Regions from separate parts of the Streptomyces sp. NPDC002994 genome, predicted to be linked through region 2. Evidence: riboswitches for the same ligand, from Rfam matches in the RefSeq annotation. Region 2 holds a riboswitch; each other region holds the start of a gene.

Region 1 (5,882 bases), on a different contig from region 2:
ACGGACGGCGTCCCCCTCGGCCAGCCGGGCCTCGCCCTGGCCGCGAAGCTCTCCTCCCGCGTACGCACCGCGGACCTCGACGTCCCCCTGCCGGCGGGCGAAGGCATCGGCTACGAACTGCTGGCGATGGCGGTACGGGCGGAGGCGTCCGGCGTGGACCCGGAGGCGGCGCTGCGTGCCGCGGCCCGCACGTACCGGGACGCGATCCGAGCAGCGGAGGGCCGCGCCGAGTAGTTCCTGCTCATCGTCGTAGTGCTCGGTCCGGGACCTGGCCTCGGCATTCCTCTCGAGGGCGGCCGATACTGTCGGGGGCATGCCCGACCAGCCTCACCCCGCCCCCATGCCCGAACTCTTCACCTGGGAGTTCGCCACCGATCCCTATCCGGCGTACGCCTGGCTGCGTGAGCACTCGCCCGTACATCGGACATCCCTTCCCAGCGGGGTCGAGGCGTGGCTGGTGACGCGGTACGCCGACGCGCGGCAGGCTCTCGCCGACCAGCGGCTCTCGAAGGATCCGGCCCATCACGCCGGCTCCGCGCACGCCAAGGGCAAGACCGGCATTCCGGGCGAGCGCAAGGCCGAGTTGATGACGCATCTGCTGAACATCGACCCGCCGGACCACACGCGCCTGCGGCGCCTCGTGTCGAAGGCGTTCACTCCGCGCACGGTGGCCGAGTTCGCGCCGCGGGTGCAGGAGCTTACGGACCAGCTCATCGACAACTTCATCGCGGAGGGCAGCGCGGACCTCATCCACGACTTCGCCTTTCCGCTCCCCATCTACGCGATCTGCGACCTGCTCGGCGTACCGCGCGAGGACCAGGACGACTTCCGCGACTGGGCGGGCATGATGATCCGGCACGGGGGCGGGCCGCGTGGGGGAGTGGCCCGGTCGGTGAAGAAGATGCGCAACTACCTCGCCGAACTCATCCACCGTAAAAGGGAAGAACCGGGCGACGACCTCATCTCGGGCCTCATCCGCGCCAGCGACCACGGCGAGCACCTCACCGAGAACGAGGCGGCCGCGATGGCCTTCATTCTCCTCTTCGCCGGATTTGAGACGACCGTCAATCTCATCGGCAACGGCGTGTACGCGCTCCTGCGCCACCCGGAGCAGCGCGAACGCCTCCAACGCGCGCTCGCCGAGGGGGATACGGAGCTGCTCGCCACAGGGGTGGAGGAACTCCTGCGCTACGACGGGCCGGTGGAGCTCGCCACCTGGCGGTACGCCACCGAGCCGCTGACCCTGGGCGGCAAGGACATCGCGGCCGGCGACCCCGTGCTCGTCGTACTCGCCGCCGCGGACCGGGACCCCGAGCGCTTCGGTGAGCCGGACACGCTCGACCTCTCACGCCGCGACAACCAGCACCTCGGCTACGGGCACGGCATCCACTACTGCCTCGGTGCGCCGCTGGCGCGGCTCGAAGGGCAGGCGGCGATCGCGACGTTGCTGCGACGCCTGCCGGACTTGCGGCTTGCGGTGGAACCTGACGATTTGCGGTGGCGCGGCGGCCTCATCATGCGCGGACTGCGCACCTTGCCCGTGGAGTTCGACGCCGAAACGAGGTGACGCTACGTCAATTCGAGACCTTCACGTGATCTACGCTGCATCGACTTGTAACAAACGTTCGAGTAGGGCTACGTTCACCGTCAACCTCAGCCGTCACTCGAAAGGCCACCGCATGCGCTCCGGGAACGGTAAGCACCGCCGCCCCCGTCAGGCTCCAGCTCTCGTCGTCGCGGCAGGAGTCGCCGGATCGGCCATCGCCATCCCGCTGCTCGGCGCGACCGGCGCGAACGCTGCCGAAGCCACGACCTGGGACCGAGTCGCCGATTGCGAGAGCGGCGGCATGTGGAGCGCCGACCTCGGTAACGGCTACTACGGCGGGCTTCAGTTCTCCCCGGAGAACTGGCAGAAGTTCGGCGGTACGGCCTACGCGCCGCGCGCCGACCTCGCCAGCCGCTCCCAGCAGATCCAGGTGGCGGAGAAGGTGCTGGCCGACCAGGGACCGCAGGCGTGGCCGAGCTGCGCGCTCATCTCCGGCCTGACGGAGGGTGACGACGCCGCCCCGGATGACGGTGCGACCGCCGAGCCGAAGGACGACACGTCGACCGCGACGCCGGAGAACGCCGAGACCCAGGAGCCGTCCGAGCCGACGACCGAGGCGCCCGCCGGGACCGGCGACGAGAGCGTGAAGGCCGACAAGGCTGACGAGGCTGACAAGGCCGACAAGGCGGACGAAACCGCTGAGCCGACGGCGCCCCCGGTGTCCGAGGACGCCAAGACGTCTGACGACCCCGAGGCCCCCTCCCCCGGGACCGCCTCGCCCACCCCCGAGGAGGGCACCTCCAAGGGCAAGCACCGCGGCGAAGAGGCGCGGGAAGCCGACAGCGCCGTATCCGGTGATCCGGGCATCGGGCGCGAATCGGGCCGCCACGCCTCCCGAGGTGACGGATCGACACGTGACGCCGCCAACGCCGACGGCGAGTACACCGTCCGCGCCGGTGACAACCTCTGGGCCATCGCCGACGCGCACGACGTGAGCGGCGGCTGGGCCGCGCTCTATGCCGCGAACGAGAAGACCGTCGGCTCCGACCCGGACCTCATCGTCCCTGGCCAGAGCCTCGATCTGGGCTGATTTCGGGGGGTAGTTCGGGCCGCTATGTCCAGTTTGGCATAAGTGAGACAAGGGTCTCTTTGCCTCAACTGGTGGGCGCGGCCCGGACGATCCGCCCGTTCCTCCCCTGACCTGCGCGAATGTGGGTCAGGTAAGGGCAGGGAAGGGCGATATCTCCCTGATGTGCGTCTTTGAACATCAAGGGCTCATGTGTTTACCGTCAGACCGCTCGCCACCGCGGGCCCCGTCGACCGTCACGCCGAATCCTGCCGGCGGCCGGGGGGAACTGACGCGTAAAGCGCCGTAGGCAGGAGCGGGGGACCCAGGTAGGCGCCGGGCCCGGACGTCGAAAGACGAACGGAACCGGCTTGGGGTAAAGCCGCGCGACGCAGGTCGTCGTGCGGCCGGGCACTCACTTGGCCCGAACCCGACAGCTCACCTCGTAGGCGTCGGTGAGGAGATGTCGCATGCTGTTTTCCAGCAAGGCCAAGCACCGTGCCCCGTCCAAGGCCATGCGTTTCGCCGCGTTCGCCGGTATCACCGGCGCCGCTGTCGCCGTCCCGCTGATGGGCGCGACCTCGGCCTCCGCCGCTTCCGTCGAGACCTGGGACGCTGTCGCCCAGTGCGAGTCCGGCGGCAACTGGTCCATCAACACGGGCAACGGCTACTACGGCGGCCTGCAGTTCTCCGCGTCCAGCTGGGCCGCGGCCGGTGGCACGCAGTACGCCCCGACCGCCGACAAGGCGTCCAAGGCGCAGCAGATCGCCACCGCCGAGAAGCTCCTCGACATGCAGGGCCCGGGCGCCTGGGCCTGCGCCGGTGCCGGCGGCCTGACCAACGACGGTGTCGACCCGGGTGTCGACACCTCCGGTTCCACGGAGAAGAAGCAGGAGCAGGCCGCCCCGCGCGCCGCCGAGCAGCCCGCCTCGCGCAGCGAGGTCCGCTCCGAGCCCAAGGCCGAGCCCAAGGCCGAGACCGCGAAGCCCGCCGCGCCCGCCGAGATCAAGAAGGGTGACGGCGAGTACAAGGTCAAGTCCGGCGACACCCTCGGCAAGATCGCCGACGCGAAGAAGGTCAAGGGCGGCTGGGAGAAGCTCTTCGAGCTGAACAAGGACATCGTCAGCGACGCCGATGTCATCTACCCGGGCCAGCAGCTGCACCTGAGCTGACCCGGCGACACCCCCACACCACCCCGGCCCGGCGCGCTCCCCCCGTACGCGCCGGGCCGGGGTTCTGCCGTACTGACCAGAAGAGTTACGTCCGCTATTGCGGGTATTCGGACCTCTTCTTGTCCCACGGGGCGGGCGAACGGCCGACCGATGCCCCCGAGCCGGTTAGGCTCTTGTCGCAAGGCCAAAGTGACCCTGCACCCCTAGCGTCACATCCCAGAAGGAGATGCTCGTGCCGTCCATCGACGTCGTCGTAGCCCGGGAAATCCTGGACTCCCGAGGCAACCCCACGGTCGAGGTCGAGGTCGGCCTCGACGACGGCAGCACCGGTCGTGCTGCTGTTCCGTCCGGTGCCTCCACCGGAGCGTTCGAGGCCATTGAGCTTCGCGACGGTGACCCGAACCGCTACCAGGGCAAGGGTGTCGAGAAGGCCGTCCTCGCCGTCATCGAGCAGATCGGCCCGGAGCTCGTCGGTTACGACGCCACCGAGCAGCGCCTGATCGACCAGGCCATGTTCGACCTGGACGCCACCGAGAACAAGGCCTCCCTCGGCGCCAACGCCATCCTCGGCGTCTCCCTCGCCGTCGCGCACGCCGCCTCCGAGGCGTCGGACCTGCCGCTCTTCCGCTACCTCGGCGGCCCGAACGCGCACCTGCTGCCCGTTCCGATGATGAACATCCTCAACGGTGGGTCGCACGCCGACTCCAACGTCGACATCCAGGAGTTCATGATCGCGCCGATCGGCGCCGAGTCGTTCTCCGAGGCCCTGCGCTGGGGCACGGAGGTCTACCACACCCTCAAGTCCGTCCTGAAGACCAAGGGCCTGTCCACCGGCCTCGGCGACGAGGGCGGCTTCGCCCCGAACCTGGACTCCAACCGCGCCGCGCTCGACCTCATCCTCGAGGCCATCCAGCAGGCCGGCTACATCCCGGGCGAGCAGATCGCGCTCGCGCTCGACGTCGCCGCGTCCGAGTTCTACAAGGACGGCTCGTACGAGTTCGAGGGCAAGTCCCGCTCGGCCGCCGAGATGACGGAGTACTACGAGGAGCTCGTGGCGGCGTACCCGCTCGTCTCCATCGAGGACCCGCTCTTCGAGGACGACTGGGCCGGCTGGAAGGTCCTCACCGACAAGCTGGGCGCCAAGGTCCAGATCGTCGGCGACGACCTCTTCGTCACCAACCCGGAGCGCCTGGCCCGCGGCATCGAGGAAGGCGCCGCCAACTCGCTGCTCGTGAAGGTCAACCAGATCGGTTCGCTGACCGAGACCCTGGACGCCGTCGAGCTCGCGCAGCGCAACGGCTTCAAGTGCATGATGTCGCACCGCTCCGGTGAGACCGAGGACGTCACCATCGCCGACCTCGCCGTCGCCACCAACTGCGGCCAGATCAAGACCGGCGCCCCGGCCCGCTCCGAGCGCGTCGCCAAGTACAACCAGCTGCTGCGCATCGAGGAGATCCTCGACGACGCGGCGGTGTACGCGGGTCGTTCCGCCTTCCCCCGCTTTAAGGGATAAGCACAGCAAGGGCTGACAGCAAGCCCTGACACCACAGCACAGCCAGTCGTACGTACGTCCCCGGCCGCGGTCCCGTACCGTGTCCGGGGACGTACGTGCGTAACGGCAGGGGAGGCGGGATACATGGCCGGGAAGGACCGGGACCGGTTCTCCACTGCGACCAGGATTCGGCTGCTCGGCGAGCAGACCGCCGCCCGTGTCTACCGCTCGCAGACCCGCCGTCAGGCCCGCCGCTCCCGGCTCACCGGCCGGGCGGCGCTCCTCGTCCTGGTGCTGTGCTCGCTGGTCGTGGCCCTCGCCTACCCGATGCGGCAGTACGTGTCGCAGCGCGGCGAGATCGCCGACCAGCAGCAGCGGATGCGGGAGGCCGGCCAACGCGTCGAGGAGCTCCGCGACGAGAAGGCCCGGCTCAAGGACGACGCGTACATCGAGCGCCTCGCCCGCGAGCACCTTCACCTCGTACGGCCGGGAGAGACGGGCTTCACCGTCTACGATCCCGAGGCCCGCGACAGGCGCCGCGACGACCAGGGCGGCGCCGACCGGCCCTGGTACAGCAACCTCTGGGACGGCGTCGACAAGGCCGAC
Region 2 (5,882 bases):
CGGCCCATCGTGGCGGCGGCGTGCAGGCCGTGGCCGACGACGTCGCCGACGACCAGGGCGACCCGCGCCCCCGGCAGCGGGATGACGTCGAACCAGTCGCCGCCCACCCCGGCCTGCGCGGGCAGATAGCGGTAGGCGACATCCACGGCGTCCTGCTCGGGCAGGACGCGGGGCAGCAGGCTGCGCTGGAGCGTTACGGCCATCGTGTGTTCGCGGGTGAAGCGACGGGCGTTGTCGATGGCGACCGCCGCGCGGGCCGCGAGTTCCTCGGCGAACGCCACATCTTCTTCCCCGAAACGCTCAGTGGGCTCCGCGCGCCAGAAATTCGCCATGCCCAGGACGACACCACGGGCCTGCAACGGCACCGAGACCAGCGAACGGATGCCGTAGGCGAGGGCCCGGTCGGCCCCCACCGGATCCTGGGACCGCCAGCCGTGGGCCACCGTCAGATCGGCCTCCAGCACCGCATGGCCGCTTGCCAGCGCCGCTGCCATCGGCGTCGTGGGGACGACGAATCTGATCAGGTCGCCCACCGGCTGGAAAGGCCGGCCCTCCTCACGGCGGCCGCTCACAGCGGCGCGGCGCATTTCGGTGTACGCGCCCGTCGGCTCCTCGCCCTGCAGTACGGGGTCCAGCAGCTCCACCGTGGCGAAGTCCGCGAACCGGGGGACCGCCACCTCGGACAGTTCCTCGGCGGTACGCATCACGTCCAGCGTGGTACCGATCCGCACCCCGGCGTCGTACAGCAGTTTCAGGCGCTCCCGGGCCACCTCCGCCGCGCCGGACAGCGCGCGCAGCTCGGTGGTGTCGCGGAGCGTCGCGGCAGTGCCGGGAGGACCTCCGTGCGGGGCGGTGGGCCGTGTATTGACAGCCAGCAGACGATCCCCGGCCAGGTGCACCTCGTCGGTCACCGCGCGGCCCGAGACCAGCAGCTCGGCGATGGGGGCATCGAGGCCCACCTCGGTGACGTGCCGGCCCTCCGCGCCCGCGGGCAGCTCCAGGAGCCTGCGTGCCTCGTCGTTGACCAGCGTCAGCCGGCCGTCGTCCCCGACGATGAGCACCCCTTCCCGGACGGCGTGCAAAACCGCGTCGTGGTGTTCGTACATCCGGGTCATCTCGGTGGGGCCGAGGCCGTGCGTCTGCCGGCGCAGCCTCCTGCTCACGAGCACGGAGCTGCCCGTGGCGAGAACGAGTGCGGTGGTGGCGGAGGCGAGGAGCATCGGCAGATGGCGGTCCACCGCGTCACCGACGTTCTCGACAGTGACACCGGCGGCCACCAGGCCGACGACGGAACCGGCGCGGTCCACCACGGGCACGACGGCGCGGGCCGCGTCGTTCGGGGCGCCCGTGAAGATCTCCGTGAAGGTTTCTCCGGCCGAGGCGCGTTCGACATCCTCGGCGCGCTCGCCGATCAGCGTCGGATCGGTGTCGACGTACCGGGTGCCGTCCGGGGCCATGACCGCCATGAAGTCCACGCCCGATCCCCGCCGGGCCGACTCCGCGTGGGCTTGCAGAACCGCGGCCGGGTCGGGAGACCGCAGGGCGTCGACGGTGCCCGGGGCGTCCGCGAAGGCCGCCGCGGCGGCGAGCGAGCGGTTACGGGCGTCCCGCTCGCTGTCGTGGCGCGTCTGGAACGCGAGCGCGACCACCGCGGCGGTGATCAGCAGCACCGCGACCATGATCTGGAGGAAGAGGACCTGACCGGCGGCGCTGCGCGCCTCCAGCCGGGAAAGCACTCCTCGCCGTGACGAGCGCGGTGACCCGACATGCCTGGATCGTCCGAGGCGTCCGCTCATGCCCTATTTTTAGCATTGCGTGGCATTTTAGGGGCAGCCGTCGAGGGTGACGGCGCCGCCTAGAACGGGATCGAGCCGACCCCGGAAATCTTCAGCCGCCCACTGCCGATGGCGGTGCGCTTCGCCAGGACGCTCGCCTCCCGGCCGTCCGGCAGCCGCAGCGTGGCGCGGTCGCCCTCCATCGCCGCGAAGAACTCTTCTGTCACCTTGTCGGTCTGCGCGCTGCCGCCCCACTCGGCCAGCTCGGCGCGGCCGCCGCTGAGGGTGGCCACGACCTCGATCTCGACGTCACCGGTGATGAGGACCGCGGGGCCCTGGTAGTTACTCATGGTCCCCAGTGTGCGCCCACCGGCCGCCGCGTCCTACCACAGGGGCGAGGTGCGCTGGGTGTACGACCGGCCGTGCGCTCCAGCGGGGTGCCCTCAGGCGCCCTGCTGGAGCGCACGGCCGTGAATTTCTCAATCACTCGCTACGGGAAGGGTGTTCACCCGCCCCGGCGGTCGCTTTAGTACGGTCCGTTGACGTTGTCGATCGAGCCGTAGCGGTCCGCGGCGTAATTGCACGCGGCGGTGATGTTGGCGACAGGGTCGTAGCTGTCCATCGACGTACCGGGCACGTGGTAGGCCGCGAAGGTCGGCTGGATGACCTGGAGGAGCCCCTTGGACGGCGTACCGGCCACGGCGTTGGAGTCCCAGTTGTTGATCGCCATCGGGTTGCCCGAGGACTCACGCATGATGTTGCGGTGGATGCCCTCGTACGTGCCGGGGATGCCGTGCTTGGCCATGACGGCCAGCGACTCCTTGATCCAGCCGTCCAGGTTGTTGGCGTACGTCGTGGTCTTCGTGACGGCGGTGCGGGTCTCGGAGCGGTCGGCCCGCTCGGCCGGGGCCTTCGCGGGCGTCTTCGCCTTCGGCTCGGCCTTCGCGCCGATCGTCAGCTTGAGGCCGGGGTGAATCAGCGCCGGGTTGTCGCCGATGACCTGACGGTTGTCCTCGTACAGCTTCTTCCAGCCGCCGCTCACGGAACGCGCGTCCGCGATCTTGGACAGGGAGTCACCCGCGACCACGGAATAGGTCTTGGGCTCGGCCTTCTTCGCGGCGGCGGCGACGGCCGGCGCGGCCTTCTCGACAGCTGCGGGCTGCGCGGCGGTGGCGGAGGTCGCCCCGATCAGCGGCAGGGCGAGTGCGGCGCCACCCGTGCTCGCGGCGATGAAACCGCGAGTGAGTGATCTGGCCTTGGGACGACGGTGCTTACCCTTCGAGGGCATAACGAATTCCTCTCCGTCGCCTGCGAGGTGAGCTGTCGGGTTCGGGCTGGAGATGCCCGGTCGCACGGTCAATGCGACTTCACCCCAAGCCGTTCCGGATTCCGGATCGGCGGCTTACCTGGTTCCCCCGCTCCTGCCGTACGTGAGTGTGAGTGGGTGCGGTTTCCGGACGGCGGCAGGATTCGGCGGTCCACCCGGATTGACGGTGACGGTAAGCGAGACAGGCAGGTAAGAACAAGCCCCGGATTCCGCGTCGCAATGGAGATGGCCTATCAGGACGTGGAAACTTCTGTCACTGTCCGTGGGCGGCAGGCGCAACTTTCCCTCTATTGACGGGAACTGAGGCGTTGGCACTACCGCGTTTCGCTGCCGACGTGACTCCTGTCACGGATGACGTCGAGCGGCCGACCATTCAGGCAAACCGCCCACATTGGTCATTCGTGGGCGGAATGCGTGCTATTGGAGCGGTGTGGGCCGGGAGTGCTTGCGCCGAACGCCGTAACTCCTCTGTCCCCGCGGCGACTTGCGCGCCCCTTTCCGCAAGTCCACCGCGCGCTGAAGGGAGTTGCTCCGCGACGGTCCGGTCATGGGCGGCATTGGGCAAACTGGAATAAACTGATACAAACAGCCTCGCGCGGGTATCCATCCCACATGAACGAAACCAGGCCTCTGGCCGTCGTTACCGGTGCCTCCAGCGGAATCGGTTTCGAGCTGGCCAAGCAATTCGCTGAAAATGGATTCGACCTTCTGCTGGCCGCTGAGAATTCCGACCTCGCCCTCGCGGCGGACGAAGTGCGGGCCCATGGAGCCGACGTACACATCGTGAAGGCCGATCTGGCGACACCGGACGGCACGCAGCGACTGCTCGGCGCCATCACGGCGACCGGGCGGCCGGTCGCCGCCGCCGCACTCAACGCCGGCGTCGGGCAGGGCGGGGCCTTCCTCGACACGGACCTCGCCGACCAGCTGCGTGTCATCGACCTCAACATCACGTCCACCGTGCGGCTGGCGAAGGGCCTGCTGCCCGACATGGTCGCTCGCGACGAGGGCAGAATCCTGTTCACGTCGTCCATCGCGGCAACGATGCCGGGCTCCTTCCAGGCGGTGTACAACGCCTCCAAGTCCTTCATCCAGTCGTTCGCCCAGGCGTTGCAGAACGAACTGAAAGACACCGCGGTGACGATCACGTCGGTCATGCCCGGCCCGACGGAGACCCACTTCTTCCACCGCGCCGGCATGGATGACACCCAGGTCGGGCGGCAGAAGAAGGACGATCCCGAAGAGGTGGCGAGGCAGGGCTTCGCGGCGCTGATGGCCGGCCGGAAGAAGGTCGTGGCGGGCTCCGTGAAGACCAAGGCGCAAGGGCTGGTCAACAAGGTCGTCCCCGACAGCGTCAAGGCCGCCGCCCACCGGAAAATGGCGGAACCCGGATCCGGCGAACCGAAGTGAGCGCCTTCCTGCTCTTTTACGGCAGAGGTGTGCCCCCGGTGGCGTTGACAATCTCAGCCGTGATGTAGCTCGCCTGCGGAGAAGCGAGGAATACGTAGGCCGGGGCCATCTCGGCAGGCTGTGCCGGGCGGCCCAGAGGCGCCTGCTTTCCGAACTTCGTGGTGTCCGGCATGGTCGCCGGAATCAGCGGCGTCCATACCGGGCCGGGAGCGACAGCGTTGACCCGGATGCCGCTGGACGCCACCATTTGCGCCAGCCCCTGAGTGAACGCGACGATGGCCGACTTCGTCATGGCGTAATCGAGCAGATGAGGGCTGGGTTTGTACGCCTGGACGGAGGACGAGTTGATAATGCAGCCGCCCTCGGGGATGTGGGGGAGGGCCATCTTCGACAGCCAGAACATGCCGTAGAGGTTGGTCTTCATGACCCGGTCGAATTGATCGGTCGTGATGGCGCTGATGCCGTCCGGCTGGGACATCTGATAGGCGGCGTTGTTCACCAGAATGTTGATGTGGCCGAATTCCGTGATCGCGCGGTCAATCAGCGCACGGCACTGCTCCTCGTCCCGGATGTCGCAGCTCACCGCGACAGCCCTGCGGCCCGCCTCCTCGACGAGGCGGGAGGTCTCGGCGGCCTCTTTGTCCTCCTCCGGAAGATGAGTGAGCAGAACATCGGCACCCTCACGGGCGAAGGCCAGGCACACCGCCCGGCCGATCCCGGAGTCCCCGCCGGTCACCACCGCCGCGAGGCCTTTCAGAAGCCCGTTTCCCCGGTAGGAGTCCTCGCCGTGATCGGGCGGAGGATCCATCGGGCCCGTCCAGCCGGGGTGTTCCTGTTCCTGGTCCGGGAGCTCCGGCTGCGGATGCTTCGTGACGGGGTTTTCCGGGGTTTCCCCCTCGCGGCTCTCTTCATTCATCGCGGCCTCCTTGTTGATCGGATTTGGTCACATCTGGGTTCCCCAAAGCCCAGCGCTCGAATCCACGGGCCTTGTCATGTGCATTGACACGCGCGCACGCCCGCTGCTTGATTGATGCCGCACCACGTTTGGGAGCGCTCCCACCGACGAGCGATGGGAGCGCTCCCACTCGGCCCCCGAAGTCTTCTGACAGGGAGATCCGCACGTGAGCCACCACAGAAAAAGCCGAAGAACGTTAGCGGCTGTCGCCGCCGGCACCGCCACCAGCCTGCTGCTCGCGGCGGCCGGACTGATCGGCACCACGCCGGCGGTCGCGGCCGAGGCGGCCGAAGCGCACGTCGACAATCCGTTCGCGGGTGCCTCGTCCTACATCAACCCCGACTACGCGACACTGATCGACGGGTCCATCGCCAAGACCGCCGACGCCACGGTCAAGGCGAAGATGGAGAAGGTC
Region 3 (5,882 bases), on a different contig from region 2:
GGACCTCACGATCCTCTACCGCGGCCCCCTCGCTTCCTGCGACTACGACTGCCCGTACTGCCCGTTCGCCAAGCGGCGTGACAGCCGCGAGCAGTTGAGCGCCGACCGCGCCGCGCTGGAGCGCTTCACCGAGTGGGCCGCCGCGCAGACCGGCGACCGCCTCTCCGTCCTCTTCACACCCTGGGGCGAGGGCCTGGTCCGCTCCTGGTACCGCCGCGCCCTGACCGAGCTGTCCCGGCTGCCGCACATCCGGCGCGTCGCCATCCAGACGAACCTGAGCTGCCGCACCGACTGGCTCACCGAAGGCGAAGCCGGCGCCGACCTCGGCACGCTGGCGCTGTGGTGCACGTACCACCCGGGCCAGACACCGTACGACCGCTTCCTCGCCAAGTGCCGCGAACTCACCGCCGGTGGCGTGCGTTTCAGCGTCGGCGTCGTCGGCTTCCCCGAACATCTCGAAGAGGCGCGCAGGCTGCGCGCCGCGCTCCCCTCCGAGGTCTACCTGTGGATCAACGCGGCGGAAGGCCGCACCTACACGGACGAGGAAGCCGGCCACTGGACGGCCCTGGACCCCCTTTTCCCGTACAGCCGCCACCCCCACGCCTCCGCCGGTCTCCCCTGCCGGACCGGCGAGTCGGTGATCTCGGTGGACGGCGAAGGCGGGGTCCGCCGCTGCCACTTCGTGCCCACCGAACTCGGCAATCTCTACGACGGCTCGTACCGCCAGGCACTGCGCCCGCGCGCCTGCCCCCTCGCCGCCTGCGACTGTCACATCGGCTACGTCCACCTGGAGACGCTGCCGCTGTACGACGTGTTCGCGGGCGGCGTTCTGGAGCGCGTACCGGCCGCCACCCGCCTGCCCTCACAGGGGCAGCAGATCGGGCCTCTTCGCCTCGACGTGATCACCTGACGACTCCCCGCGCAGCCGCCGCCCGATCCACGGCACCAAGTGCTCCCGCGCCCACTGGATGTTGTCCCGGCGCGCCTCCAGCGTGCCGCGCGGCGCCTGCGGCGGCCACGCCTGGTCCGGGTCGGCCGGTACGTCGAGCCCGAGCACCTGGGCGGCGCGCAGGGCGACCCGGGTGTGCCCCTCGGGCGAGAGGTGCAGCCGGTCGCCGTCCCAGGCGCGCCTGTCCTGTACGGACTTGAGCGACCACAGGTCGAGCACCGGGCAGTCGTACCGGTCGGCGACCGCCCGTACGTGCGCCGTGTACGTCGCGATCTTGCCCCGCAGATGGCGCAGCACGGGAATGCCGCGCGTGTCGAAGCCGGTGGTCACCATGACGGTGCCCACGGCGTTGGTGAGGTCCGCGACGGCCCGTTCGAAGCGCTCGGCGACGTCGTCGGGGTCGCTGCCCGGCCGGAGGATGTCGTTGCCCCCGGCGCAGAAGCTCACCAGATCGGGTGCCAACTCCTTAGCGCGCGGGACCTGCTCGGCCACGATCTGGTCGAGGAGACGGCCGCGTACGGCGAGGTTGGCGTAGCGGAAGGTGTGCTCGGGGACGCGGTCGTCGAGGAGTACGGCGAGCCGGTCGGCCCAGCCGATGAACGCACCGTCGGGTCCGGGATCTCCGACGCCTTCGGTGAAGCTGTCGCCGATCGCCGCGTACGACCCGATCGTGACTGCATTGAATGATCTCGAATCGTCTGCCACGTCGGCACATCCTTCACTGGAGCGAGTGACCTACGCCACCGTAGGGAGGGGTTGACGCAGCGTGATATATGACACCGGTCAAGATTCACCCAACCCGGAATAGACCGAAAAAGCACGTACGCCCCCTTTTGCCGCCGGATGTGGCAGCGAAAAGGGGGCGTACGAGAGCGTGCAGGCAGATCAGATGGTTCAGATGGTGACGCCGTGGCCGCGCAGGTAGGCCAGCGGGTCGACGTCCGAGCCGTAGCTCGGGCCGGTCCGGATCTCGAAGTGCAGGTGCGGGCCGGTGGAGTTGCCCGTGCTGCCGGAGAGGCCGATCTGGGTGCCGCCGCCGACGCTCTGGCCGGAGGAGACGGACAGCGAGGACAGGTGGGCGTACTGCGAGTAGCGGCCGTCCTCGTGCTTGATGACGACCTCGTTGCCGTACGAGCCGCTCCAGCCCGCGGAGACCACGGTGCCGGCACCGACCGCCTTGACCGGGGTACCGCTGGACGCGGAGAAGTCGACGCCCGTGTGGTAGCCGCTGGACCAGCTGCCGCCGGCCATGCGGTACGGGGTGGTGACGCCCGCGGAGACCGGGGCGGTGAAGCCGGATCCGGTGCTCGGCGCGGCGGCCGCGGGGGCGGCCTTGGGGGCCTCGGCCTTCGGGGCGGCCTTGGGGGCCGCCTTCACGGGGGCGGGCTTCGCCGGAGCGGCCTTCGCCGGGGCGGCGGCCTTCGCGGGGGCAGCGGCCTTCGCACCGATGGTCAGCTTCATGCCGGGCAGGATCAGCGAGGGGTTGCCGCCGACGACCTCACGGTTGTCGTCGTACAGCTTCTGCCAGCCGCCCCGCACGTCCTGCTCGTCGGCGATCTTCGACAGGTAGTCGCCGGAGACCACGGAGTAGGTCTTGGTGCCGGCCTTCTTCGTCGGCGCGGCCTTCTCGGAAGCGGCCGAGGGGGCGGACTTGCCGGCGGACGCGGCGGCCGGGGCCGCCTTCTCCGCGGCGTTCGCACCGGTGGCGGCGATGAGCGGAAGTGCGAGTACGGCCCCGCCCGTTCCGGCGGCGACGAATCCGCGAGTGAGCGAGTTGGACCTCGGGCGGCGGTGCTTACCCTTTGCGGGCATGGAACATTCCTCTCCGGCGCCTACGAGGTGAGCTGTCGGGTTCGGGCTGGAGATGCCCGGCCGCGCTGGTGCGCGACTTAACCCCAAAGCCGGTCCGGACGGGGAACTTCCCCGATGACCGGCGTACTTACCTGGTTCCCCCGCTCCTGCCACGCGTGAGTGAGTGTGAGTGCGGATTCCGGGAGGTGGCAGGATTCGGCGGTCCACCCGGATTGACGGTGACCGTAAGCCGACGCGGCTCTCCCGTACAAGCCAGTCCATTCATTCCGCCATTGCCCCACGAGAATTCATGGAGCAATTCCCGTCACCCTCTGTGGATTACGGATCTTTACGCCCCGCCCGCCAACTGGCATTTCCTCGCAGCGCTTCGCCACGCACCGTCACGAATATGATCCTGCTCACCAGCAGCCCCGCCATTTCCCGTACCCCCATGGGGAGTTACACCGAAATGGTCCGTTTCGCCCTAACTGCCACTTACCTCCCGCACTGCACTGTAAGGGCGTCAAATCCCAGGGCTCACGTCCTCCGCAGCCGGAAGACCGCCGCGTCGAGATCGCCGCGCAGCGCGGTGCGAAGCCCCCGGTGGAGCAGTACGGAACCCCGGTGCACGGCAGAGGTGTCGAGGCAGGCGTACGCCGCAGCCGGGTCCAGCCCGCGCAGACGCAGCGGCGGCTGCTCCTCGCCGTAATGCTGCGCCTGGAGCCAGGCGAGGACGACGGTGTCGTCACCGCGCACGTACTGAACGGCGCTGAGCCCGCCGTCGGGCGCCCGCAGCCGGTACAGCTCGCCGTGCTGCACCACCGGCCTGATCTCCTTGTACAGGTCCACCCACTCGCGCGCCTCGGCGATCTCGTCCTCGCCCCAGCCGGTCAGATCGCCGCCGATGCCGAGCACGCCCGCCATCGCGCTCACGAAGCGGAAGCGCAGCGAGCTGACCCGCCCGTTGAGCTGAGTGTTCGGGCTGTCGGTGACCCACGCGGCCATCGCCCGCGCCGGGTGCAGCTGGCTGAAGCCGTGCTGGATGGCGAGCCGGTCCAGCGGGTCGGTGTTGTCGGACGTCCACACCTGGTCGGTACGGGACAGAATCCCGAGGTCGATCCGGCCGCCGCCGCCCGAGCACGACTCGAAGGCGACGCCGGGATGCGCGGCCCGCAGCCGGTCGAGGAGCGCGTACAGGGCGTGCACGTGCTCGGTCCACAGCCGCTGCGGGTACGGTTCGCCCGGCCAGCCCGCGTCGGTGAAGCAGCGGTTGAAGTCCCACTTCACATAATCGATCGGAGCGCTCGACAGCAACCCGTCGAGCTGCTCCCAGAGGTACGCCTGGACGTCGTCCCGCGCCAGATTGAGGACAAGCTGGTTACGGAACTCCGTGCGGGTGCGCCCCGGATGATGCTGCACCCAGTCGGGATGCGCCCGGTACAGATCGCTGTCGGCGTTGACCATCTCGGGCTCGACCCAGATCCCGAACCGCATGCCCAGCCCGTGCACTTCGTCGGCCAGCGGCTTCAGCCCGCCGGGGAAGCGGTCCGGATTCGGCGTCCAGTCCCCGAGCCCGGCGCGGTCGCTGACCCGCGCGCCGAACCACGCGTCGTCCACGACGAACAGCTCGACACCGATGTCCGCGGCCCGCCGCGCCAGCGCGAGCTGCTGGCCCTCGGAGATGTCGAACCCGGTCGCTTCCCAGGAGTTGTAGAGAACGGGCCGCGAGCTGCGAGCGTCGGGCATGACGTGCGCGAGCTGCCAGGCGTGCCACGCCCGGCTCGCCCCGCCGAATCCGCCGTCGCTCCACAGCCCCGCGAAGACGGGCGTGGTGTACGTTCCGCCGGGCGCCAGCCGCAGCAGACCCGAGTCGTCGTGTCCCGCCCCGCCGGTGATCTGCACCGTCCCGTCGGGCAGTTGCTGTACGGCGATGCGCCACGACCCGGACCAGCCGAGGGCGCAGCCGTACACCTCGCCGCTCTCCTCCGTGGCGCCCTCGGCGTCGAGGGCGACCCAGGGCAGGTGCTGGTGCCCGGTGTGGCCTCGGCGGCTGCCCAGCACCTTCTCGCCAGGGGTAAGCCCGGACCGTACGAGCCGGGATTCGGCCGCCCACCGGCCGTGCAGCTGGCTCAGCCGCCACCGCTCGCGCCGGGGCAGCGTCCAGGCGGCGGCGTCGGCCCGCAGCAGCTCGAGGGCGGGGGCATCGGCCGGTCCTTCGTGCGCGACGGTGGCCCACCGCTCCACGACGTCGGAGTCCGCGCGCATCCGGTAGTGCAGGGTGAGGCCGAGGTGATGGACGGGGTCGGCGAAGCGCAGCCGCAGTTCGTCGCCGTCCGTGGCGGATCCGGCGCAGCGCCACTCGGTGCCGCGCACGGCGGGCGTACGAACCGACAGGGCCGGCCGTGCGAAACGGGGGCCGCCCTCGACGGGGTACTCCTCGCGTCCGTCGAGCTGCGACTCGAAGGGCCAGTACGGCGGCGGCGGTTCGGCGGCCAGCGACTCGGCGTCGGCGAGGGAGATCCGCGGCCCCCAGTGCAGGTGGACCAGCTCGTCGCGGTCGGTGAGGTGCAGCGCGTAGCTGCCCGCCGCCCCGGAGAGCAGCCAGGTACGGCCGTTGTCGCCGGTGTCGATCATCAAGTCCCCCAGATTCGCACAGGTCCGAACATCTTCGTACGTCCGGACTCCCCAGTGCAACGACCGCGCGGTCCGATCCGAGATGATTGCCCCAGGAACCCATGTCGTATCGTCGAAACGCGCCGAAGTCGGCGAGCAGCGCCGACGGCAGACTTCAGGAGCCCACGTGACACAGCAGCTGCCGCAGGTCCCGTCGACAGAGCCCGAGCAGACCGAGCCCGAGCTTGCCGCGGTGCGCAACTTCCGCGATGTGGGCGGCCTGCCGACGGTGGACGGGCGACGGGTCCGGTACGGCGTCCTCTTCCGCAGCGGTCACCTGGCGCACGCCACCGCCACCGACGCGGCGTTCCTCGGTTCGCTCGGCCTCCACACGATCTTCGACTTCCGCAATGAGGCGGACCAGAAGCTGGAGGGCCCCGACATCGAGCTGCCGGGGGTGCGCAACGTCAACCTGCCCTTGACGGACCCGGCCGACGGCGCGGTGTTCTGGAAGATGGTCCGCGACGGG
Region 4 (5,882 bases), on a different contig from region 2:
TCGGCGGTGGTGTCCGACTGCCGCTCCGGGGAGGGGCGGCGGTGGGGAGTCGGTCACCTGGGGAAGGACGCTAAACCTGAGGGTCACGGGACAGCGGTGGAATGACCGACAGTGGTCGAATTAGGTAGCTGAGTGAGCGCGGTTGGGGAAGGGACCTGCGCCGGCAGCGAGCATTCCGCTCTTCCGCGACCGATACGGCGATGGCAGGGGAACCTGGCCGCCGGGGCTGCTATGGCCAGAGCTAGGCTCCGGTTCATGGACGTACTCATCAATGTCTTCGTCGGCCTGCACATCATCGGCATAGCCTCGCTGCTCGGCGGCTTCCTGACCCAGATGAAGGCGATGGGCGACGGCACGGCCCGCTTCAATCCGGCGATGCTGCACGGCGCGCTGACCATGCTCGTCACGGGCGTGGCACTGGTGGGACTCAACCAGGCCGACGATCAGGCGGTGAACAACCTCAAGATCGGCATCAAGCTCGCGATCCTCGTGGTGATCCTCGGCCTGGTGTACGTCAAGCGCGATGAGGAGAGGGTCGAGAAGGCGCTGTTCGGGGCGGTCGGCGGACTGACCGTCGCCAATATCTTCATCGCGGTGCTCTGGACCTGAGCCGGGCTGCGGATCTCTGAGCCTGTGGCGGGCCGCGTCGCCCTGTTCAAGACCGCGTCGCGGCCGCCACCGGTGGCCGGGCTGTTCGGCGACGAGCGCCTCCGCCGCGACCGGCGTGCACCGACCACCGCTTCGGCCCCCCCGGGGGCATCCTCGGCATGATCGCACGGCGGCTCCTGAGACCACCGCCCAGTTCAGGTGACTTCTCATCGTCCTGTCCTGCCGGACCGGCGAAGGACAGGAGGACAGGAGGACGATGAGGAAAGGCCAACTCAAACGCGGCCCGGCACAGGCGCTTTCGGGCTAGGCGGGGCGCACGCTGCCGTAGATCGGCATGTAGTAGATCGACTCCTCGCGGACGTACGCGCCGGGCTTCGGGGCGTGGATCATCTTGCCGCCGCCGATGTAGATGCCGACGTGGCTGATGTCGTCGTAGAAGAAGACCAGGTCGCCCGGCTTGAGGTTGTCCGTCGCGATGCGCGTGCCGACCTTCACCTGGTCCCAGGTGGTACGGGGGAGGTCGACGCCGGCGGCCTTCCAGGCGTCCTGGGTGAGGCCGGAGCAGTCGTACGAGCTGGGGCCTGCCGCGCCCCAGACGTACGGCTTGCCGATCTGGGCGCGGGCGAAGGCCAGGACCTTCTCGGCCTTGGCGGCGTACGCGTCGCCGGTGCCGGTGCCGGAACCCGTGCCTGTATCGGCTCCCGTACCCGTACCCGTACCCGTACCCGTTCCCGTATCGCTCTCGTCCTTCTGTGCCACTTCCTCCTGGCGCTTGCGCTCCGCCTTGGCCGCCTCCGCCTCTGCCTTGGCCTTCGCTTCGGCCTTGCGCCGCGCCTCCGCCTCCCGCGCCTTCTCCAGCGTCGCCAGCCGCGCCTTCTCCTGCGCGGTCAGCCGGGACAGCAGCTCGCGCGCCTGTGCGAGCTTCGTCTGCACGTCCTGCTTCGAGGACTTGAGGGATGCCTGCGACGCGGTGAGGCTCTCCAGGCTCCGCGTCGCCTCGGCGCGCTTCTTCGACGCCGCCGCCTGCTGCGTCTCGAAGTCGGTGACATCCGTCTGCTGGCGTTCCGTCATCCGGTCCAGCAGCCGGTTCTGGTCGAAGTACGCCTGGGGGCTGTCCGCGAGGAGCAGCGCGGCGGTCGGGGTGACCGACCCCGACCGGTACTGTGCGGCCGCGTAGCTGCCGAGCTTGCGCCGGGCCTCGTTCAGCTTCTCTGTCCGCTCGGCCACGGCGTCGAGCAGGCCGTCCACGGACTTCCGCTGCTGCTCCGTCTTCTCTTTGGCCAGGTTGTACTTCTGCGTGGCCGTGCCGGCCTGCCGGTAGAGGTCGTCGACCTTCTTCCGCACCTCTTCGACGGTCGGCTTGGGAGCCGTCGGCGCGGTGGGTGCCGCGCCCGCTGTCTGGGCGAGCAGGCCGACTGAGGCGATTGCGGCCGTCGTGATGCCCAGTGCGGGTGCGGTGGTGCGTGTACGGGCACGCGGCTTGCGATGCGACGCCAAGGCCGGCATCTCCTTCCGTGGACCGCCTACCGGGTTAGCTGTCGGGTTCGGGCGGGACGAACGGAAGGTGCCCTACGGTCCGTGGGACTGCGGACCGATTCACCCCAGGTGGTGCGCGTGGGTCCCCGGTTCCGAACTGCCCTGTGGCAGGCCGGATTCGGCGTGGGCTGATCGCTCCGGCGCTGTTCGCCGGCTGGGGTACGAGCCGCCCGACTCGGCACGCTAGCCAACAGTGGTGAGTGCTGGGAAGCCCGATGTTCGATATGCCCGATACATTTTCGTGACCTGGTCGAGTTGGTTCCGTTGTGCGTCCCGCAGCCCGGTCCCTCGGTCGGCCGTCGGGCGTGCGCAAGGTCACAGAGGGCGACGGCAGGCGTGCGAAGTGGCGGAGCGCCGGGTTCGCCCGGCCGGATCCGGGTGGCCCCGGTGGAATCCGGGGCGGGCTGTCGGTGGTCCCGCCTAAGCTTGGTAAACGATGAGCAGCCTCTTTGACGACAGCTTCCTGGCCGACCTCCAGCACGCGGAAGAGCCGGCCCCGCCGCCCCCCGAGGATCACGCCCCGGAGGAGGTCCCGCACGACCTCTTCGGCGGCGCCTTCGACGCGCCTCCGGCGCCCAGGGACGGGCACTACAGGGACGGCGCGCCGCGCCCGGTCGTGGACGCCGCCGCGCTGCTCGACGGGCTGAACGAAGAGCAGCGCGCCGCCGTCGTCCATGCCGGATCGCCGCTGCTCATCGTGGCTGGCGCGGGTTCGGGCAAGACCCGCGTCCTGACCCACCGGATCGCATACCTGCTGGCCAAGCGGGGTGTGCACCCCGGCCAGATCCTCGCGATCACCTTCACCAACAAGGCCGCGGGCGAGATGAAGGAGCGCGTGGAGCAGCTCGTCGGCCCGCGTGCGGGTCACATGTGGGTCTCCACCTTCCACAGCGCGTGCGTGCGCATCCTGCGCCGCGAGTCGAAGAGGCTCGGCTTCACGTCCTCGTTCTCGATCTACGACGCCGCCGACTCGAAGCGCCTGATGGCGCTCGTCTGCCGCGATCTGGACCTCGACCCGAAGCGCTTCCCGCCGAAGGCCTTCAGCGCCAAGGTCTCGAACCTCAAGAACGAGCTGATAGACGAAGAGACCTTCGCCGGGCAGGCCGCCGACGGCTTCGAGAAGACCCTGGCGCAGGCCTACGCGATGTACCAGGCGCGGCTGCGCGAGGCCAACGCCCTGGACTTCGACGACATCATCATGACCACCGTGCACCTGCTCCAGGCGTTCCCGGACGTCGCCGAGCACTACCGGATGCGCTTCCGGCACGTCATGGTCGACGAGTACCAGGACACCAACCACGCTCAGTACACGCTCGTACGCGAACTGGTAGGTCCGTCGGGCGAGAACCAGGCGCCCGCCGAGCTGTGTGTCGTGGGTGACGCCGACCAGTCGATCTACGCCTTCCGCGGCGCCACCATCCGCAACATCCTCCAGTTCGAGGAGGACTACCCGGACGCGAAGACGATCCTGCTGGAGCAGAACTACCGCTCGACGCAGACCATCCTCACGGCCGCCAACGCCGTCATCGAGCGCAACGAGAACCGCCGGCCCAAGAACCTGTGGACGGACGCCGGGGCGGGCTCGCTGATCACCGGGTACGTCGCCGACACCGAGCACGACGAGGCGCAGTTCGTCGCCGAGGAGATCGACCGGCTGACGGACGCGGGCGACGCGAAGGCCGGCGACGTCGCCGTCTTCTACCGTACGAACGCCCAGTCCCGCGTCTTCGAAGAGATCTTCATCCGCGTCGGGCTGCCCTACAAGGTCGTCGGCGGCGTGCGCTTCTACGAGCGCAAGGAGGTCCGGGACGTGCTCGCGTACCTGCGCGTCCTGGCGAACCCCGAGGACACCGTCCCGCTGCGCCGCATCCTGAACGTACCGAAGCGGGGCATCGGCGACCGCGCCGAGGCGATGATCGACGCGCTGTCGCTGCGCGAGAAGATCAGCTTCCCGCAGGCGCTGCGGCGCGTGGACGAGGCGTACGGCATGGCGGCCCGCTCGGCGAACGCCGTGAAGCGCTTCAACACGCTGATGGAGGAGCTCCGTACGATCGTCGAGTCGGGCGCCGGGCCCGCCACGGTGCTCGAAGCCGTCTTCGAGCGGACCGGTTACCTCGCCGAGCTCCAGGCCTCGACCGACCCGCAGGACGAGACACGTATCGAGAACCTTCAGGAACTCGCCGCGGTCGCCCTGGAGTTCGAGCAGGAGCGGGAAGGCGACGAGCCCGGGACGCTGGCCGAATTCCTGGAGAAGGTCGCGCTCGTCGCCGACTCCGATCAGATTCCTGATGAGGACGAGGACGGGTCCGGGGTCATTACGTTGATGACGCTGCACACCGCCAAGGGGCTTGAGTTCCCTGTGGTGTTCCTGACCGGCATGGAGGACGGCGTCTTCCCGCACATGCGCGCGCTCGGCCAGACCAAGGAGCTGGAGGAGGAGCGGCGACTCGCGTACGTCGGCATCACGCGCGCCCGCGAGCGGCTCTACCTGACGCGGGCCTCGATGCGCAGCGCGTGGGGACAGCCCTCGTACAACCCGCCGTCGCGATTCCTGGAGGAGATCCCGGAGACGTACCTGACGTGGAAGCGCAAGGGCGCGCAGGCCCCGGCGGGACCGGTGTCGGGCGTCGCTTCGTCGCTGTCGTCCTCGCTGGCCTCGCGGTCGCGCGGTGGTGGCGGCGGCGCTTCGGGGTTCGCCACGCGGCGTACGTCGGACAAGCCGGTGGTCGCGCTTTCGGTCGGGGACCGGGTCACGCACGACCAGTTCGGACTCGGCACCGTGATGACGGTGACGGGGACGGGGTCGGAGGCACAGGCGACGATCGACTTCGGCGACGAGCGGCCGAAGAAGCTGCTGCTGCGCTACGCGCCGGTCGAGAAGCTGTAGCGGCTTCTTCCGGCTTACGGCTTACGGCCTACCGCTTCGCGTGGGGTTTACGTCGGGCTGAGGCCGTGGCTGCGGAGCCACGGCAGGGGGTCGATCGCCGACCCGCCGCCGGGACGCACCTCGAAGTGGAGGTGCGGGCCCGTCGAGTTGCCCGAGTTGCCGGAGTACGCGATGGTGTCGCCGGCCTGGACCGAGCCGGAACGGATCTTGGTGCTGCTGAGGTGGCAGTACCAGGTCTCCGTGCCGTCGGGGGCGGTCACTATCGCCATGTTTCCGTAGGCGCTGTTGTACTGCGTACGGACCGTGCCGTCGGTCGCCGCCATCACAGGCGTGCCGTACGAGACGGGGAAGTCGATGCCGGAGTGCACGGACATCCAGTTGATGCCGGCCTGGCCGTAGTACGCGCTGAGGCCGTGCTGCTCGACCGGCAGGGCGAACTTCGGGCGGGCGGCCTCCTTGCGGGCGGCTTCCTCGGCCCTGCGCTTCTTCTCGGCGGCTTGGCGCGCTTGCAGGTCGATACGTTCCTGCGTGCGGCTCGCGCGGTCGGCGAAGTCGTTGACGTCCTCGTCGAGGGCGGCGAGCTGGGTGTCCAGCTTGTTGTTGACCGCTACGGGCTTGACCGAGCCGGGGTCGGCGGCGGTCACCGTCTTGGTCGTGTCCTTCTTCTCCTCGGCGGGGGTGCCGCCGCCGACGCTGCCGACCGAGGCGGCGGCGATGCCGGCCACGCCCATCACGCAGGCGGAGGGGACGGCGACGGTGAGGAGGGCGGAGCGCTTGGCGGGGGTGCGGCGGCGGCCGCGGCCGGAGTTGCCGTTGCCTGCGCTGCGGCGGGCCGATCGGGAGCCGGGAG

The links. Region 2 has a riboswitch for cyclic di-AMP ahead of ABZX79_RS04600 (LysM peptidoglycan-binding domain-containing protein). Riboswitches for the same ligand answer to the same signal wherever they lie in the genome.
Region 1: another riboswitch for cyclic di-AMP. It lies ahead of ABZX79_RS16570 (transglycosylase family protein); the one in region 2 lies ahead of ABZX79_RS04600 (LysM peptidoglycan-binding domain-containing protein).
Region 3: another riboswitch for cyclic di-AMP. It lies ahead of ABZX79_RS28055 (LysM peptidoglycan-binding domain-containing M23 family metallopeptidase); the one in region 2 lies ahead of ABZX79_RS04600 (LysM peptidoglycan-binding domain-containing protein).
Region 4: another riboswitch for cyclic di-AMP. It lies ahead of ABZX79_RS13025 (NlpC/P60 family protein); the one in region 2 lies ahead of ABZX79_RS04600 (LysM peptidoglycan-binding domain-containing protein).

What each region holds. Positions count from the first base shown of each region.
Region 1 covers NZ_JBEXNQ010000011.1:22,437-28,318, reverse strand. The annotation lists gene ABZX79_RS16585 (nucleoside triphosphate pyrophosphohydrolase) at 1-234, shown strand, start outside; gene ABZX79_RS16580 (cytochrome P450) at 314-1,567, shown strand; gene ABZX79_RS16575 (transglycosylase family protein) at 1,680-2,636, shown strand; cyclic di-AMP (ydaO/yuaA leader) riboswitch at 2,905-3,079, shown strand; gene ABZX79_RS16570 (transglycosylase family protein) at 3,083-3,784, shown strand; gene eno (phosphopyruvate hydratase) at 4,011-5,297, shown strand; gene ABZX79_RS16560 (septum formation initiator family protein) at 5,421-5,882, shown strand, end outside.
Region 2 covers NZ_JBEXNQ010000003.1:177,655-183,536, forward strand. The annotation lists gene ABZX79_RS04590 (SpoIIE family protein phosphatase) at 1-1,679, opposite strand, end outside; gene ABZX79_RS04595 (DUF4873 domain-containing protein) at 1,856-2,125, opposite strand; gene ABZX79_RS04600 (LysM peptidoglycan-binding domain-containing protein) at 2,302-3,063, opposite strand; cyclic di-AMP (ydaO/yuaA leader) riboswitch at 3,068-3,232, opposite strand; gene ABZX79_RS04605 (SDR family NAD(P)-dependent oxidoreductase) at 3,715-4,512, shown strand; gene ABZX79_RS04610 (SDR family oxidoreductase) at 4,529-5,428, opposite strand; gene ABZX79_RS04615 (glycoside hydrolase family 6 protein) at 5,634-5,882, shown strand, end outside.
Region 3 covers NZ_JBEXNQ010000024.1:47,966-53,847, forward strand. The annotation lists gene ABZX79_RS28045 (STM4011 family radical SAM protein) at 1-910, shown strand, start outside; gene ABZX79_RS28050 (SGNH/GDSL hydrolase family protein) at 863-1,654, opposite strand; gene ABZX79_RS28055 (LysM peptidoglycan-binding domain-containing M23 family metallopeptidase) at 1,844-2,761, opposite strand; cyclic di-AMP (ydaO/yuaA leader) riboswitch at 2,764-2,937, opposite strand; gene ABZX79_RS28060 (alpha-galactosidase) at 3,278-5,374, opposite strand; gene ABZX79_RS28065 (tyrosine-protein phosphatase) at 5,541-5,882, shown strand, end outside.
Region 4 covers NZ_JBEXNQ010000008.1:166,151-172,032, reverse strand. The annotation lists gene ABZX79_RS13030 (hypothetical protein) at 256-609, shown strand; gene ABZX79_RS13025 (NlpC/P60 family protein) at 913-2,115, opposite strand; cyclic di-AMP (ydaO/yuaA leader) riboswitch at 2,114-2,279, opposite strand; gene pcrA (DNA helicase PcrA) at 2,582-5,032, shown strand; gene ABZX79_RS13015 (peptidoglycan DD-metalloendopeptidase family protein) at 5,080-5,882, opposite strand, start outside.